One region of the Pseudomonas sp. Pso3 genome, then DNA from elsewhere that is predicted to be linked to it. Evidence: predicted binding sites of a transcription regulator. Region 1 holds the regulator's gene; each other region holds the start of a gene.
What was found. Region 1 encodes FliA, which starts transcription of late flagellar genes. Its sites were predicted from a motif close to CTAAAGTTTNNNNNNNNNNNGCCGNTAA; they were not measured.
Positions count from the first base shown of each region.

Region 1 (4,222 bases):
CGGCATGGGCAAGACCACCACCCTGGCCAAGCTCGCCGCCAGCTACGTGCTCAAGTACGGTCCCCAGAGTCTGGCGCTGGTCAGCATGGACAGCTTCCGCATCGGTGCCCAGGAGCAGATCAAGACCCTCGGCCGTATCCTCGACGTGCCGGTGACCCTGGTCGACCCGGGCCAGTCCCTGGCCCAGGCGCTGGCACCCCTGGCACGCAAGCGCCTGGTGCTGATCGACACCGCGGGCATGCCCGCCAATGATCCGGCGCTCAAGGTGCAGCTCGAAGCCCTGGCCAACCGCCAGCTGAAAATTCGCAACTATCTGGTATTGGGTGTCACCAGCCAGAGCCAGGTGCTCAAGGCGGCCTACCACAGCTATCGGCGCTGCGGCCTGAGCGGCTGCGTGCTGACCAAGCTGGACGAAGCCGCCAGTCTCGGCGAAGCCCTGGGTCTGGCCATCAGCCAGCGCCTGCCGGTGGCCTACATCGCCGACGGCCCGCGCATCCCGGACGACCTGCATCCGGCCCGCAGCCACCAGCTGGTGAGCCGCGCGGTGAGCCTGCAGGCCCCCGAGGAACCGAGCGAAGAAACCATGGCGGGCATGCTTGCCGGCCTGTATCAGAGCAATGCCCGCCGCGCCGGTTAGCGCAGACGAACGGTAGTGGTGCATCGCATGCCTGGGCACGCCAAATGCACTTGGTCTAAAGTGTGACGGATTTCAATCAAAGGTATCAGGCAATGGGTAGCATGCATCCCGTCCAAGTCATAGCGGTCACGGGCGGTAAAGGCGGTGTCGGCAAGACCAACGTGTCGGTCAACCTGGCCTTGGCCCTGGCCGATATCGGGCGGCGCGTCATGCTGCTCGACGCCGACCTGGGCCTTGCCAACATCGACGTTCTGCTCGGCCTGTCGCCCAAGCGCACCCTGGCCGACGTCATCTCCGGCGAGTGCGAGCTGCGCGACGTGCTGCTGCACGGCCCGGGCGGCATCCGCATCGTCCCGGCGGCCTCGGGCACCCAGGCGATGGTCAATCTGACGCCGGCCCAGCACGCCGGTCTGATCCAGGCCTTCAGCGACATCAGCGAAAACCTCGACGTGCTCATCGTCGATACCGCGGCCGGCATCGGCGACCAGGTGGTCAGCTTCGTTCGCGCCGCCCAGGAAGTCCTGGTGGTGGTGTGCGACGAGCCCACCTCCATCACCGATGCCTACGCCCTGATCAAGCTGCTCAATCGCGACCATGGCGTCACCCGTTTCCGGGTCCTGGCGAACATGGCGCTGACGCCCCAGGAAGGTCGCAATCTCTTTGCTAAGCTGACCAAGGTGACCGACAGATTCCTGGATGTCGCCCTCCAGTATGTGGGCGCCATTCCGTTCGACGAGGCGGTGCGCAAAGCCGTGCAGAAACAGCGCCCCGTGTTCGAAGCCTTTCCGCGTGCCAAGGCCTCGCTGGCCTTTCGTGCGGTAGCTCAGAAAGTCGATGGCTGGCCGTTGCCCGCCAATCCGCGCGGCCATCTCGAGTTCTTTGTCGAGCGCCTTGTGCAACCAGCCATCGGTACCCACGCATGACAGCATCCAGCGGGCTTCGCATGTACAGCAAAACCTCGGAACGTACCCAGCAGGAGCAACTCATCAACCGCTATGCGCCGTTGGTGAAACGCATCGCCTACCATCTCCTGGCGCGACTGCCGGCCAGCGTGCAGGTCGAGGACCTGATGCAGGCCGGCATGATCGGCCTGCTGGAGGCCTCGCGCAAATATGACGCCGGCAAGGGCGCCAGCTTCGAGACCTACGCCGGCATCCGCATCCGCGGCGCCATGCTCGACGAGGTCCGCAAGGGCGACTGGGCGCCACGCTCGGTGCATCGCAACACGCGCATGGTCACCGACGCCATTCGCGCGGTGGAAGCGCGCACCGGTCGCGACGCTAAAGATTCCGAAGTCGCGGCCGAACTTAAATTGAGTCTGGATGAGTACTACGGCATCCTTGGCGACACCATGGGGAGTCGCCTGTTCAGTTTCGACGACCTCATGGAGGGTGGTGAGCATGGGCTCGAGGAGAGCGGTTCGCATGAACTCGAACCCGGTCGCGGTCTGGAGGACGAGCGCTTCCGCAAGGCCCTGGCCGACGCCATCGCCAATCTTCCGGAGCGTGAACGTCTGGTGCTCTCGCTGTATTACGACGAGGAACTCAACCTCAAGGAAATCGGCGAGGTGCTGGGCGTGAGCGAGTCACGCGTCTGCCAACTTCACAGTCAATGCGCGGCACGCCTGCGGGCGCGGCTGGCGGAATGGCGTTCGCGTTAACCGGCTGGTACTCAGGCTACTACGATTGCTTAGACGCGCCTTGCGGCGTGTGTGCGGATTAGGACGGAGGTCGACTTGGACAAGAACATGAAAATCCTCATCGTGGACGATTTTTCCACGATGAGACGCATCATCAAGAATTTGCTGCGCGATCTGGGATTCACCAATACCGCCGAAGCGGACGACGGCAACACCGCGCTGCCGATGTTGCAGAGCGGCAACTTCGATTTTCTCGTCACCGACTGGAACATGCCCGGCATGACCGGCATCGACCTGCTGCGCCAGGTGCGCGCCGATGCGCGCCTGAAGACCCTGCCAGTGCTGATGGTGACCGCCGAAGCCAAGCGCGAGCAGATCATCGAAGCCGCTCAGGCCGGCGTGAACGGCTATGTGGTCAAGCCTTTCACCGCCCAGGTGCTGAAAGAAAAGATCGACAAGATCTTCGAGCGGGTGAACGGCTGAAGAAAGCCGCGGGGACGTTATGGATCAGCTTGGCTCCAACAGCTTCAGCGACTTCGAGTCGAATCTCAAACAGCACGCCCAAGAGCTGGTGAAATGCCTGGAAAGCGGCGATTTCACCCAGGCCGTGCACGTCATCAATGAACTCAACCAGTTGCGCGATCGGGGTCTCTACCAGGAAGTCGGCAAGCTGACCCGCGAGTTGCACAACGCCATCGTCAACTTCGAGATCGATCCGCGCGGCATGGCCGGCGAAGAGGTCTCCCAGATCAGCGATGCCACCGATCGTCTCTCCTACGTGGTGAAGATGACCGAGAACGCCGCCAACCGGACCATGGATCTGGTGGAGGAGAGCGCCCCGCTGGTAGGCAACTTCGGCGACGAAGCCCGCGCCGTGCATGCCGACTGGAAGAAGTTCATGCGCCGGGAAATGGGCGCGGACGAATTCCGCGAGCTGGCCAAGCGCGTCGACGCCTTCCTCAGTCACAGCGAGAGCAGCGCCGAGCAACTGTCGGCCAAGCTCAACGACATCCTTCTGGCGCAGGACTACCAGGACCTTACCGGTCAGGTGATCAAGCGCGTGGTCAATCTCGTCGGGCAGATCGAGAAAGACCTCGTCAAGCTGGTGATGATGGCCAGCCAGGTCGATCGCTATACCGGCTTCAGTCACGATCACACCGCGCTGATCGAACAGAATCGAAAAGAAAAGACGATGAAGGGTGAAGGTCCGCAGATTCATGCCGATAAGCGTGAAGACGTCGTGGCCGCTCAGGTCGACGTCGACGATCTTCTATCCAGTCTGGGCTTTTGACCCAGACCCTCTTGGGGAGTGCAGGAATGAGCTTCGACGCCGATGAAGAGATCCTCCAGGATTTCCTGGTAGAGGCCGGCGAGATTCTCGAACAGTTGTCCGAACAATTGGTCGAGCTGGAAAGCCGCCCGGATGACATGGATCTGCTGAACGCCATTTTCCGTGGCTTCCATACCGTAAAGGGCGGTGCCGGTTTCCTGCAGCTCCATACCCTGGTCGAGTGCTGCCATATCGCGGAAAACGTTTTCGACATCCTGCGCAAGGGCGAACGCCGCGTGGATGCCGAGCTGATGGATGTGGTGCTGCAAGCACTGGATTCCGTCAACGAGATGTTCGGTCAGGTCCGTGAACGCGAAGAGCCGACCCCGGCTTCGCCCGAATTGCTGGCGGCCCTGGCCCGCCTGGCCGAGCCCGCCGGCAGTGCGCCGGCGCCGGCTCCGGTTGCGCCCGTGGCTGCCGCTCCGGCAGTGGTCGCGGAACCGACTCCGGTCGCCGCTGCGGCGGCCGAGCCGGAATTGAGCGATGCCGATTTCCAGAATCTGCTCGATGCCCTGGGCAGCGAGCCGAGCGCGGCAGCGGAAACGCCGGCAGCCGCCGGTGGCGACGACATCACCGATGACGAATTCGAAGCCCTGCTCGACCAGCTGCATGGCAA
Region 1 covers NZ_AP043687.1:1,653,195-1,657,416, forward strand. The annotation lists gene flhF (flagellar biosynthesis protein FlhF) at 1-637, shown strand, start outside; gene fleN (flagellar synthesis regulator FleN) at 730-1,560, shown strand; gene fliA (RNA polymerase sigma factor FliA) at 1,557-2,297, shown strand; gene ACZ5R1_RS07785 (chemotaxis response regulator CheY) at 2,385-2,759, shown strand; gene ACZ5R1_RS07790 (protein phosphatase CheZ) at 2,779-3,567, shown strand; gene ACZ5R1_RS07795 (chemotaxis protein CheA) at 3,594-4,222, shown strand, end outside.

Region 2 (4,222 bases), 2.0 Mb from region 1:
GGGGTAGTAGCGCTTGTACTCCTTGATCTGGCGCACCCCGGGCACGCCGAGGGCCATGATGTTCTCGCCGTCGATGGGCGACAGGGCCCGCGCCAGGTAGAGGAAGTGCTTTTCCGGATGGCCGAGGATCAGGTTGCGCAGTTCGGCTTCCGGTTTGTGGATGGCCTGGGCCAGGCGCCCCAGCTGGTCGGCGCTGTCCTGCATCTCGGACGGATTGCACCAGATGGTCACCACCTCGGTGGAAACCGCCAGGGGCGCGCCGTTGCGGTCGGTGATCATGCCGCGGGTCACCGGAATGGCGATGTGGCGCACCGAGCGGCGATCGCCCTGGTCACCCAGGAAGGCGGCATCGAACAGCTTGAGGTAGGTGATGCGGCCGGCGACCACGCAGGTCAGCAGGACCAGCACGACGACCACGACATAGAAGCGATAGCGGGGTGCGGCCGTCATGGCGGCTCCTGCGCGAGAAGAGGGCTTGGGCATGGTCACAACTGGTTACAACCGTCAGGGACGCGCATGGTAACTGCTCCAGCCATCGGCCGGAAACCGCTGGGCGGTCGGGGGCGGTACACTGCGCACATGAGCGACATCCCCCTGCACGATCTTTCCACCCCAACCGTGACCTGCGAGAGCTGTCAGGCCTGGTGCTGCCGCCAGGAAGTCCTGCTGTTCGACGACGCCGGCGTGCCCGCCCGCTACATCGAGGAAGACTGGACCGGTACCCGCATGAAGCGCCTCGACGACGGCTGGTGCGCCGCCCTGGATCGCGAGCAGATGAATTGCAGCATCTACGAGGTGCGGCCCTGGGTCTGCCGGATCTTCGACATGGCCGGCCCGGAATGTCTGGAGGAGCGGGAGGATATGAAAAGGGCGATGGAGAGCGGTGATTTCTGAGCGACTCGCCTGAAAGGCTCGGCCGCCGGGAAGTCTTATCGCGGCCATGGGCCGCTCCTACAGGAGATGAGGCTTCTGTAGGAGCGGCCCATGGCCGCGATAGTCCAAGCCAGAGCGGTCGCTACGGCGCACCGGCATGGCCGCGATCAGGGATTCAACGCAGCTTCTGCGGCTTGTAGGCGCAATACCCCGGGCGCGGGCCGACCCTTGGGTGGTTGCGGCAGGTTTCCGGACGCTGGTCGTAAATGGTGCACAGCCGCGTCTTGGGATGCAGATAGACGCAGTCGTTGTTGGACAGCCGCACCAGGGTGAACAGCCCGGTCTTGGCATTGAGGCGCTCGACCACGCCGTCCTTCTTGAGTCGCTTGGCGATGTCCTTGAGCGGCTCGCCCTTCTCGAATTCGTCCACCACGCCCATGCGGATCAGATCGGACAGGCGGGCTTCCACCGGCAGGGTGCAGCAGCTGGACACGCAGTCCAGGCACATGGCCTTGTCGTAACGGATCCAGGTTTCGGTGCGATCGAGATCGGCCCCGAGAATGCGCAGTATCTGAGCCATGGCTTACTCGGCGAAGGTGACCTGACCGTCGGCCAGGGAGGCGACGCGGGCCAGGGATTCGACGCGATAGCCCTGGGCGTCGAGTTCGGCGCGACCGACCTGGAAGGACTTCTCGATGACGATGCCTAGCCCTGCGACCTGGGCCCCGGCCTGACCGATGATGGAGATCAGCGCCTTGGCCGCCTTACCGTTGGCGAGGAAGTCGTCGATGATCAGCACCCGATCGTCGGACGAAAGGTGCATGGTAGAAACGGCGATCGTACTTTCCGTCTGCTTGGTAAAGGAATAGACGCTGGCCACCAGCAGGTTGTCGGTCAGGGTCAGCGACTGGTGCTTGCGGGCGAAGATCACCGGCACGCCCAGCTCCAGTCCGGTCAGCACCGCCGGGGCGATCCCCGAGGCTTCGATGGTCACGATCTTGGTGATGCCGGCGTCGGCGAAGCGGCGGGCGAACTCCTGACCGATGTCGCGCATCAGCGCCGGATCGATCTGGTGGTTGAGGAAGGCATCGACCTTGAGCACCTGCTCGGAGAGTACTTGGCCTTCGCTGCGAATCTTGGCTTTGAGGCGTTCCACGCGGACGGTCCTTTAACGGCAACGCCCGGGCCTGAGTGCAGGACCGGGTCTGGGAATACGGGAGGGCGGCGATTGTGCCCTATCTTTCAAGAAAGTCGTTAGTTTGCCGACAAATCGTCCTATAGCTATCCGCAACGGATAGCCGACGCTTGCCGGTGGCTGGCACAGGAGTGGTCGAACATGAGTGTTTTGTTGTCGCCGGGTATGCGCGTGCTGAGCCAGTTCGGCTTCGCCCGCAAGTTCGCCCTGCTGCTGGTGCTGTTCATCCTGCCGCTGGCGGTCAGTCTCTGGCTGCTGGGCGCCGATTTCCAGGCCAAGCTGGCCACTGTCAGTGGCGAGCGCAGTGGCGTGCGACTGCTGCAACGGCTCGACGCCGTGGAAGAAGAACTCACCCTCCGACGCAACCTGACCGCGCGCTGGAAGGCGATCGACACCAGTCGGCAGGAGACGCCGGCCGTGCAGGCCGCCATCGCCGCCCTGGAAAGTCGCAACGACAGTCGGCGCGAGCGGCTCGCCCAGCTCGGACAGCAACTGGAGAGCGAAGGGGCCAGCGCCGATGTGCAGGCGCGCTTCAAGACCCTGCAGCAGGCGCTCGCCGGGCTTGAGGTCAGCGATCTGCGCAGCCTGGGCTGGTGGCCGGACGGCTACGACAGATTCACCGCCGCCCTGGGGGCCGTGCAGGCGCTGCGCGAGGAGATCGCCCTGGAAAGCGGCCTCATCCTCGATCCCTGGATGGAAACCTACCTGCTGATGCAGATCGGCACCACCCAGTCGGTCGAGTTGTACGAGCGCCTCGGCCGCCTGGCCAGCGTTGGTCAGGCCAGTATGGTCTCCGGCCAGTTCAGCCTGCAGAGCCGCCTGCAGTTGCGCGACCTGCGCGCCCGCGTCGGCGATTCCAGCGAGAGCCTGGCCAAGGTCGCCGTGCTGCTCGGCAACAAGCTGCCCGCCGACATGGCCGGCTGGAAGGATGATTACCAGAAGCTCAGCAGCCAGCTGGACGCCAGTCTCAAGACCCTCGATCAGGGAGTGTTCGGCGGCGAGATCACGCTCAAGCCGGAGCAGTTCGAAACCACCCTGGACGGGGTCCTGCAGGGTCTGCAGACCTTCCGCCAGCAGACCCTGAAGAACCTGGACCAACGGCTGCAATACTATGGCGCCGATGCCGTGCGCAGCTTTGCCGCCATCGCCGCCGGCTTCGGTCTCCTGCTGGTGGTGACCTGCTACCTGCTGCTGTGCATGCAGGCCGCCATTCGTGGCAGCGCCCGGCGCATCACCACCCTGGCCGAAGGCCTGCGCGACGGCGACCTGACCCGTTCGGCCCAGGTGACTGGCCAGGACGAACTGGCCGAGATCGGCCGCGCCCTGGACCTGGCCGTGGTGCAGCTGCGCGGCAGTCTGCAGGCGGTCGAGCAGGAGAGTCGCCAGGTGGGCACGGCGTCCGGGGAGCTGGGTCAGCAGGCCGAGGCGGCGCTCGGCGCCGTCGAAGCCCAGCGCCAGCAGATCACCCAGATCGCCACCGCCGCCACCGAACTGGCCGCCACCGCCCAGGGCGTGGCCCAGAGTTGCGAAGAAGCCGCCGGGCGCGCCGAGCAGATGCGCGGCATCGCCGAGGCCAGCCAGAGTGACAGTCGCCAGACCACCGCCAGCATCCAGCGCCTCAACCAGCGCCTGGACGAGACAGCTGCGGCCATGGCCCAGGTCAATGCCCAGGCCGGGCAGATCCAGCAGGTGGTGGACGTCATCCGCGGCATCGCCGAACAGACCAACCTGCTGGCGCTCAACGCCGCCATCGAGGCGGCCCGGGCCGGTGACCAGGGAAGGGGCTTCGCGGTGGTCGCCGACGAGGTACGTTCGCTGTCGCAGCGCACCCAGGCCTCCACGGCGCAGATCGCCGGGACCGTTGGCAGCCTGAGCGGCACCGTGGCCCAGGCCGTGTCTCTGATGCAGGAGGCCTGCGGCCAGGCCGCCAGCGATGCCCAGTCGATCACCGGGCTGGGGCGGCGGCTGGAAGAGATCGCCGAGTCGGTGCAGGGCGTCTCCGACACCCTGGTGCAGATCGCCACCGCCGCCGAACAGCAGGCGGTCACCGCTGACCAGGTCAGTGGCAATATCCAGCAGATCGATGGGGCCGCGGCCGATCTGCTCGGCAATGCGCGCACGGTGCAGAGCACGGCGGTAGGTCTGGAGGCGGGC
Region 2 covers NZ_AP043687.1:4,615,407-4,619,628, reverse strand. The annotation lists gene ACZ5R1_RS21710 (peptidoglycan D,D-transpeptidase FtsI family protein) at 1-450, opposite strand, end outside; gene ACZ5R1_RS21705 (YkgJ family cysteine cluster protein) at 580-894, shown strand; gene ACZ5R1_RS21700 (YkgJ family cysteine cluster protein) at 1,049-1,453, opposite strand; gene ACZ5R1_RS21695 (xanthine phosphoribosyltransferase) at 1,457-2,029, opposite strand; gene ACZ5R1_RS21690 (methyl-accepting chemotaxis protein) at 2,210-4,222, shown strand, end outside.
Region 2: a site for FliA is predicted at 2,115-2,142, ahead of ACZ5R1_RS21690 (methyl-accepting chemotaxis protein). Genes of this name have one in related genera too.

Region 3 (4,222 bases), 1.8 Mb from region 1:
AGCTCTACCAGCGCTTTCGCCAGGCGCTGGACGAGGGCCAGCTGCGGCCCGGTGACCGGGTCCCGGCGGTGCGCGCCCTGGCGGCGGAGTTGAACGTGGCCCGGGGCACGGTGGAAATGGCCTACCAGCAGCTGATCGCCGAAGGCTTTCTACTGCCGCGCGGTCCGGCCGGGACCATCGTCTCGCCGCAGTGGAGTCGCCCGACCGCTCCACCAGCGGCCGTACCCTCCTCGCCGACGGCCTCGGCAACCCATGCCGGCGGCGCGCCGTTGCCGCTGCAGCTGGGTCTGCCGGCGCTGGACGCCTTCCCGCGCAAGCTCTGGACGCGCCTGGCCGCGCGGCAACTGCGCAGCCAGGGACTGGAGGGTCTGGTCTATCCCGATGCCCGGGGTCACGCCGGCTTGCGCGCCGCCCTCGCCACCTACCTCGGCCTGTCCCGCGGGATCGCCTGTCGTCCGGAGCAGGTGTTCGTCTGCGCGGGCTATCGCGCCTGCCTGGATCTGATCGTGCAGACGCTGCTGGCGCCGGGTGCTGCCTGCTGGTTCGAGGAGCCCGGCTATTTCATCGCCCGCCGGGCATTGCAGGACGCCGGCCTGGAACTGGTGCCGGTTCCCGTGGACGCAGCGGGACTGGATGTCGCCGCCGGCCTCGCCCGGGCACCGACCGCCCGTTGCGCCCTGGTCACCCCCAGTCACCAGAGCCCGCTGGGCGTGTCTCTCGCCCTGCCCCGGCGGCTGGCACTGCTGGACTGGGCGGGGCGGCAGAACGCCTGGATCATCGAGGACGACTACGACAGCGAATACCGCTATCAGGGCAAGCCGCTGCCCGCGCTCAAGAGTCTGGATGATGGGGGACGGGTGCTCTACACCGGTACCTTCAGCAAGGTGCTGTTTCCCGGCCTGCGCCTCGCCTACCTGGTGGTGCCGCCCGCCCAGGTCGCCGCCTTCAGTCGCAGCGCCGATCGGTTGCACAACCACGCTCCCCTGCTGCTGCAGGGCACGGTGGCGAGCTTTCTCGAAGAAGGGCATTTCGCCCGCCATCTCAATCGCATGCGCACCCTCTACCGACAGCGCCGCCTGTGGCTGGCCGAGGCGCTGACGAGCGCGCTGGGCGACGCGATGCGGATCGACCTGCAGGCCGGCGGCCTGCACCTGCTGGCACGCCTGACCCAGGGCGACGATCGCCGCTGGGCGGAGGCCGCCCAGGCCGACGGCCTGGCGGTCCAGGCCCTGTCTCGCTGGTATCTGGAGACGCCCAGTGCCCAAGGCCTGCTGCTGGGCTTCACCAATGTCGCCAGCGCGGCGGAAGCCGTAGCCCTGGCCCGGCGGCTGGCTCAGCTGGCGCCCTGACCGCTCGCTGTTCGTCTCGACCCTTCGCCCGTCCCGTCATCAGGGGCTGCCCCGAAGCGCAAAAATGTTTATTGCATCACATAAAACTTTTTCAGGTGCGACCGTTCAAAGACCAGGCTCGGAGGCTCTAGCCTGCCACTCTTGATTGGAAACAAAGCCTTTTTTGGCACCCACTCCGCAGGGAGCGGCGCGAGCGGAGTCACCCGCGATACCTGCACTACCAGGAGCCACGCTTCCCTGCCGTCCACGCAAGACACGGATCAGTCGCGTTTCCCTCCGCTCGTTCGCTGTACTCCCAAAACGTTGCCCTCTGGGCGTGAGTCGACAACCTGGCGCGTGAGGCCTTCCCATGCTGCAACAGCTGACCATCGCGAACAAACTCAGACTCGGCTTCGGTGCCATTCTGGTCATCATCCTGGCGCTGATCCTGGCGGCCCGGCAGGGCTTCAACCAGGTCAATCTGGCGGTTCAGCAGAACATTCATTCCTACCATGTCCTGCAGGATTCGGACGCGGCCCTGCTGGCGCTGGTCAACATGGAAACCGGCATGCGCGGTTTCGCCCTGACCGGCAAGGAAGAGTTTCTCGAACCCCTGAACAGGGGTGAGCAGCGCTTCGCCGAGCAGTTGCAGGAGCTGACTCAGCTCACTCGCGACAACCCCGCCCAGCAGGCCGATCTGGCCCAGCTGGGCCAGGCCAAGCAGCAGTGGAATAGCGAGTCCGTCCAGCAGATCCTGGCGTTGCGCCGGCAGGTCAATGCCGGTACCCAGCCGCTGGATGCCCTGACCGCCCGCATCGCCACCGCCCAGGACAAGGGCAGGATGGATGGCATGCGCGAGTTGCTGGCGCAGATCAAGACCCGTGAGAACGCCTTGCTGGACGGCCGGACCCAGTCGATGGCCGACGCCAAGCAGCAGGCTATGGCGATCCTCATCAGTGGTGGCATCCTCGCCGCCCTGCTGGCGCTGGGCATCGCCTGGTCGCTGACCCGTACCATCGTTGGGCGGCTCAACCAGACCGTCGCCATCGCCCGCACCATCGCCGCCGGCCAGCTGGATTCGCCGATTCCCACTGGCGGACGCGACGAACTGGGCCAGCTGCTGACCGCCTTCGGCCAGATGCAGGACAAGCTGCGCGGCATGATCCAGGGGATCAAGCAGGGCACCGACCAGTTGGTGGCCGCCTCCCACAGCATCTCGGCCAATTCCCAGCAGCTGTCCGCCGCTGCCCAGGAACAGTCCAGCGCCGCCTCCAGCATGGCGGCTACCGTGGAAGAGCTGACCGTGAGCATCAACCACGTTTCCGACAACGCCGGGGAAGCCCACGACCTCTCCAGCCAGTCGGGCCGACTGGCCCAGGACGGTGGCCAGACCATCCAGGCCTCGGTGGACAGCATGAGATCCATCGCCGGCACGGTGCAGTCCTCGGCCGCCCGCATCGGCGAATTGGGCGAGCATTCCGAGCGGGTCTCCTCCATCGTCAGCGTGATCAAGGGCATCGCCGACCAGACCAACCTGCTGGCGTTGAATGCCGCCATCGAGGCGGCGCGGGCCGGCGAACAGGGACGCGGTTTCGCCGTGGTGGCCGACGAGGTGCGCCAGCTGGCGCAACGCACCACCAATTCCACCCAGGAGATCGCCGCCATGATCGAGAAGATCCAGGCGGCGACCCAGGCCGCCATGAGCGACATGGAAGTGGGCGTGCGCCAGGTCAACGGTGGGGTCGACCTGGCCAACCAGGCGGGTGAGGCGGTGGTCAGTATCAACACCGCCTCGGACAAGGTGGTGCGGGTGGTCAACCAGATCTCCCTGGCCCTGCGCGAGCAGACCGCCGCCAGCCACGACGTGGCCCGTACCGTGGAGCGCCTGGCGCAGATGGCCCAGCAGAACAGCGAAGCCATCGGCGAGACGGTGCAGACCGCAGTGTCCCTCGACGCCCTGGCCAACGACCTGAATCGCCAGATCGGGCAGTTCCGCTGCTAGCGCCAGAGGCGGGGCGTTCGCGCGAGAACCTTGAGCAGCCTCCCCCGGCGTCTGGCCGGGAGAGGCCCACCGAAACACCCTGCAACATTTGCCAGGCGCAACGGTCACAAAGGCGTCTCCCTCAAGGCCTGCGCCCTGCATGAAAACCCCACGTCCCGTCGATCGTCTGCCCCGCCTCAACCAGCTGCGCAATCTGAAAATGGCTCGCTCCGCCCACGCCTACGTCCGCGGCAGCACGGTGCAGTTCTACGAGTGGCTGCACAGCCAGCCCGGCCGCAACCTGCCCAATGGGCCGGCGGTATGGATCTGTGGCGACTGCCATGCCGGCAACCTGGGCCCCACCGGCGATCTGCACGGCTCCACCGACGTCAACATCCGCGACCTGGATCAGACCGTGGTCGGCAATCCGGCCCATGACCTGGTGCGCCTGGCGCTGTCGCTGGCCACGGCGGCGCGCGGCTCCGACCTGCCGGGGGTGACCACGGCGCGGATGCTCGAAGAGATGATGCGCGGCTACGAGGTGGCCTTCGAAGACGATCTCGAACGCGAGGTCCCGCGCCCCGCTCAGGTCAAGGCCGGAATGCGCAGCGCGGTGCAGCGTACCTGGAAGCACCTGGCCAAGGAGCGCATGGAAAACACCCGCCCCAAGCTGCCGCTGGGCAAGCACTTCTGGCAGCTGAGCAAGGACGAGCGCAAGGCCATCGCCGAGCTGTGCGAGACGCCGGGCATCCATGCCCTGGTGACCTCGCTCAAGGGCCGCAGCCACGACAGCCGCGTCGAACTGCTCGACAGCGCCTACTGGGTCAAGGGCTGCAGCTCCCTGGGGCTGCGCCGCTACGCCGTGCTGCTGGGCGTGGACGACGGCGATGACCAGGACTACTGCCTGATCGAC
Region 3 covers NZ_AP043687.1:3,459,649-3,463,870, forward strand. The annotation lists gene pdxR (MocR-like pyridoxine biosynthesis transcription factor PdxR) at 1-1,349, shown strand, start outside; gene ACZ5R1_RS16390 (methyl-accepting chemotaxis protein) at 1,699-3,330, shown strand; gene ACZ5R1_RS16395 (DUF2252 domain-containing protein) at 3,470-4,222, shown strand, end outside.
Region 3: a site for FliA is predicted at 1,430-1,457, ahead of ACZ5R1_RS16390 (methyl-accepting chemotaxis protein). Genes of this name have one in related genera too.

Region 4 (4,222 bases), 2.4 Mb from region 1:
GGAAGGTAACGGGGATGCACCAGCTGGAGGCGTTACCTGGTAGCGCTCAAGCGGAACGTGGGAAGGTCGACCGCAGATCCCCGGCGCGCGGCAGGAAGCGACCATGACGCTCGCCAATGGCCTGCCCCGGTGCATAGGCCAGTTGCCCATTCACCCAGACCGCTTCGATGCCTTCGGCAGGCCGTTGCGGCTCGCTGAAGTCGGCCACGTCGCGGATGCGGGCGGGGTCGAACAGCACCAGGTCCGCCTGGGCGCCGGGCTCGATCAGGCCGCGACCCGCCAAGCCGAAGCGGGCGGCGGAGAGGCCGGTCATCTTGTGCACGGCGGTGTGCAAGGGAAAGAGGCCGAGGTCGCGACTGAAGTGACCGAGCACCCGCGGGAAGGCGCCCCAGAGCCGCGGATGGGGGAAGGGGTCCTCGGGCAGGCCATCGGAACCGATCATGCTCAGCGGATGGGCGAGGATGAGGCGCACGTCGGCCTCGCTCATGCCGTAGTAGACGGCACCGGCCGGTTGCAGGCGGCGCGCGGTGGTCTCTAGGTCCAGGCCCCAGTCGGCAGCGATGGCGGCCAGGTCGCGGCCGCCGCACTCGGGATGCGGGGTGGACCAGGTGATGGTGATGCGGTGGCGGTCGGTGACCTGCTTGAGATCCAGGGTGGAGGAGCTGGCGGCATAGGGATAGCAGTCGCAGCCGACCGGCTGTCCGTGGGCGGCCCGCGCCAGGGCGCCGAGCAACTCCGGCGCGCGGCCCCAGTTGTCCACCCCGGCGCACTTGAAGTGGGACACCACCACCGGCGCCCGGGCCTGGCGACCGATGTCCAGGGCTTCGTCCAGGGCCTCGTGCACCGCGGCGAATTCGCTGCGCAAGTGGGTGGCATAGAGTCCGCCCACGGCGTCCAGCTCGGCGGCCAGCGCGGCAACCTCGGCGGTTGGCGCCGCCATGGCGGAGGCGTAGGCCAGGCCGGTGGAGAGCCCCAGAGCGCCAGCGGCCAGGCTGTCGCGCAATTCGGCGCGCATGGCAGCGATCTCGGCAGGGGTGGCGGCGCGCTGGAGATCGTCCAGGTGATTGCTGCGCAGCGCCGTGTGCCCGACCAGGGCGGCGACGTTGACGCCGGGACGGGCCTGCTCCACCGCCGCCCGGTAGGCGGCAAAGGTGGGATAGCTGAAGGCCGCGGCCGGGCCCAGCAGATTCAGCGGATCCGGCGGCTCGCCACGCAACCGCACCGAGGCGGCGCTGATGCCGCAGTTGCCGACCACCACGGTGGTGACCCCCTGACTGAGCTTGGGCAGTTGCTCGGGGCGGCGGATGACCATGGTGTCGTCATGGGTATGGACATCGATGAAGCCGGGCGCCAGCGCCAGGCCGCGGCCATCGCGGACCTCCCGTGCCGGTTGCCCGGCCAACTGACCGAGTGCCTGGATACGCTCGCCGGCAATCGCCACGTCGAGAACCCGGCCCGGACGGTCGCGACCATCCAGCACAAGGGCATTGAGAATCACTACATCATGCATGCTAGAGCCATCCTGCGACCGTTGGGAGACGCCTTTCGACCGTCGAGTGGCAAAGGGCCATATAAGCGAGACGGCAGGCCGATAGCGATAGAACTGTTACAGAAAACTCTGTCTATTACGTCACAAATTGGGCGGTACAGCCCAAGTGACCCCCTCTGCCGCCCGTGAGCCCGCCATGAATCTGTTGACCCCTGTCGTAAGCCTAATGAATCGCCTGAGATTCCCCGCCAAATTCGCCTGCCTGGCGGCCATCATCCTGGTGCCCCTGGTGTTTCTCAGCGTCTATCTCTATCAGGATATCCAGGAACAGCGGGTCGGTCTGGCCCAGGAAATCGACGGTCAGCGCTATCTGACGCAACTGACGCCGGTCGCCCGCCTGAGCATGTTGCAGCGCGCCCTGACCAAGCGACTCCAGGATGGCGATGCCTCGGCCCAGCAGGATTGGCAGAACAACCGTGACAACCTGCTCAAGGCCTATGACGACCTCGGCCGGCTGGATCGCGAACTCGGCACCCAGCTGGAAACCGGCGATCGCCTGAGCCAGCTGCGGCGAGGCGCCGAGCGCCTGATGCAGGGAGCCACCGGCACCCCGCTGGAGGGATTCGAGGCCTGGAACGAGCAGCTGACCCAGACCCTCAATCTCTTCTATTACGTGTCGGCCACCTCCGGCCTGGCGCTGGATTCGGATTACACCAGCCTCTTTCTCATCGACATCACCTCCGTGCGCCTGCCGCGGGAAATCAACCTCATCGGCCAGCTGCGCGGCCTGGCCTTCGGCCTGAGTGCCACCAACCGCTTCGATCCGGCCAGTCTGAATCTGGCGCGCAGCGTGGTGAACCAGGAACGGCAGAGCGCCGACGAACTGGAGCAGGGCCTCAGACTCCTGGCGCGGCAGGCGCCGGAGCTGGCCCAGCGCCTCAAGGGCTCCCTGGCCCAGGCGGCGGACGACTATGCCAACTTCCGTCAGGGCATGCAGGCGGCCATGACCAATGAGGGTACGGTTTCCGGTCGCGCCCTGGGTGCCCAGGGCAATGCCGTGGTCGCCCGCTACTACAAGGTGCAGGAGGAAGCGCAGGGTCAGCTCTCCCAGCTGCTGGCCGAGCGTCTGGCGCATGCGACCACGCTGCGTAATCTGGTCGTGGGCATGATCCTGGGCGCCCTGCTGCTGCTGGCCTATACCTTCGCCGGCATCTACCAGGCCCTGCGCCTGGGGATCGCCGAACTGGTCGGGGTGACCGCCGCCGCCGCCCAGGGCGATCTGAGTCGCCGCGCCGCCCTGCTCGGGCGTGACGAGATCGCCGACATCGGCCGTAGCCTGAACGCGATGCTGGAGGCCTTCGGTCGCTCGCTGCGCGAGGTGGATCAGGCCTCCAGCGCGGTGGCCGAGGCCTCGGGGTCCCTGGCCGGCTCCATCGGCCAGGCCCGTTCGACCATGCAGACGCAACAGGGCGAGACCGATCAGGTGGCCACCGCCATCACCGAGATGACCGCCAGCGTGGCGGACGTCGCCAACAACACCGAAGGCGCCGTGGCCGCGGCCCAGCAGGCCGATCAGGCCACCCGGGAAGGCACCCGGGTGATGCAGCAGACGCAACAGGCCATCGAGGCCCTGGCCGCCGAGGTGGACCTCAGCGCCACCAAGGTCGCGGCCCTGGAAACCCACAGCCAGGCCATCGGCGGGGTCATCGCGGTGATCCGCACCATCGCCGAGCAGACCAACCTGCTGGCGCTCAACGCCGCCATCGAGGCCGCTCGGGCCGGCGAGCAGGGCCGCGGCTTCGCCGTGGTGGCCGACGAGGTCCGCACCCTGGCCTCGCGCACCCAGACCTCCACCGAGGAAATCCGCCGCATCATCGAGCAGTTGCAGGCCGCCACCGGCGAGGCCGTCGGGCAGATGCAGGCCAGCCGCGGCCATGCCCTGACCGGCGTCGCGGCGGCCGAGCAGGCCAGCGTCAGCCTGACCAGCATTGGCGCCGCGGTGGAGCGCATCGTCGACGTCAATGTGCAGATCGCCAGCGCCGCGGAACAGCAGGCTGCGGTCTCCGAAGACATCAACCGCAACACCACCGGCATCCGCGCCAGCACCCTGCAGGTCCTGACCGGTATCGAGTCCGATGCCGGTACCGCCGAACGCCTCGCCGGCCTCTCCCAGGACCTGCGCGGCATCGTCTCGCGCTTCCGCCTCAGCGCCTGACGGCGCCGCTCATCGGCGCAGATTAGGTCGGACTTTACAACACGGCAGCTGCGGATAACTGTATAAATAGACAGTTATCCGCAGGAGCGCCTTGTCATGTCCGTTACCGTCCTGGGTTGCCTGGAATCGTCCGACACCCGGCTGCCGCTCTATGATTTTCGCCTGCCGTGCGGCTTCCCGTCGCCGGCCCAGGATCATCTGGAGCGCCAGGTCTCGCTGGACGAGCTGGTCGACCTGCGCGCGCCCCACACCTATGTCATCCAGGTCAGTGGCGACAGCATGACCGGCGCCGGCATCTTTGCCGGCGACCTGGTGATCGTCGATCGCGCCCGGCCGGCACGGGTCGGCGACATCGTGGTGGCGGTGCGCGATCGCGAACCCACCCTCAAGCGCCTCGGTCGGCGCGGCGCCAATTTCGTCCTGCTGGCGGAAAATCCCGCCTATGCCCCCCTGGTCATCGGCGAGCGCGACGACTTCGAGGTCTGGGGCGTGGCCACCCACAGCCTGAGGCGTTTCGG
Region 4 covers NZ_AP043687.1:4,015,969-4,020,190, reverse strand. The annotation lists gene ACZ5R1_RS18890 (N-acyl-D-amino-acid deacylase family protein) at 47-1,510, opposite strand; gene ACZ5R1_RS18885 (methyl-accepting chemotaxis protein) at 1,686-3,704, shown strand; gene ACZ5R1_RS18880 (LexA family protein) at 3,801-4,222, shown strand, end outside.
Region 4: a site for FliA is predicted at 1,651-1,678, ahead of ACZ5R1_RS18885 (methyl-accepting chemotaxis protein). Genes of this name have one in related genera too.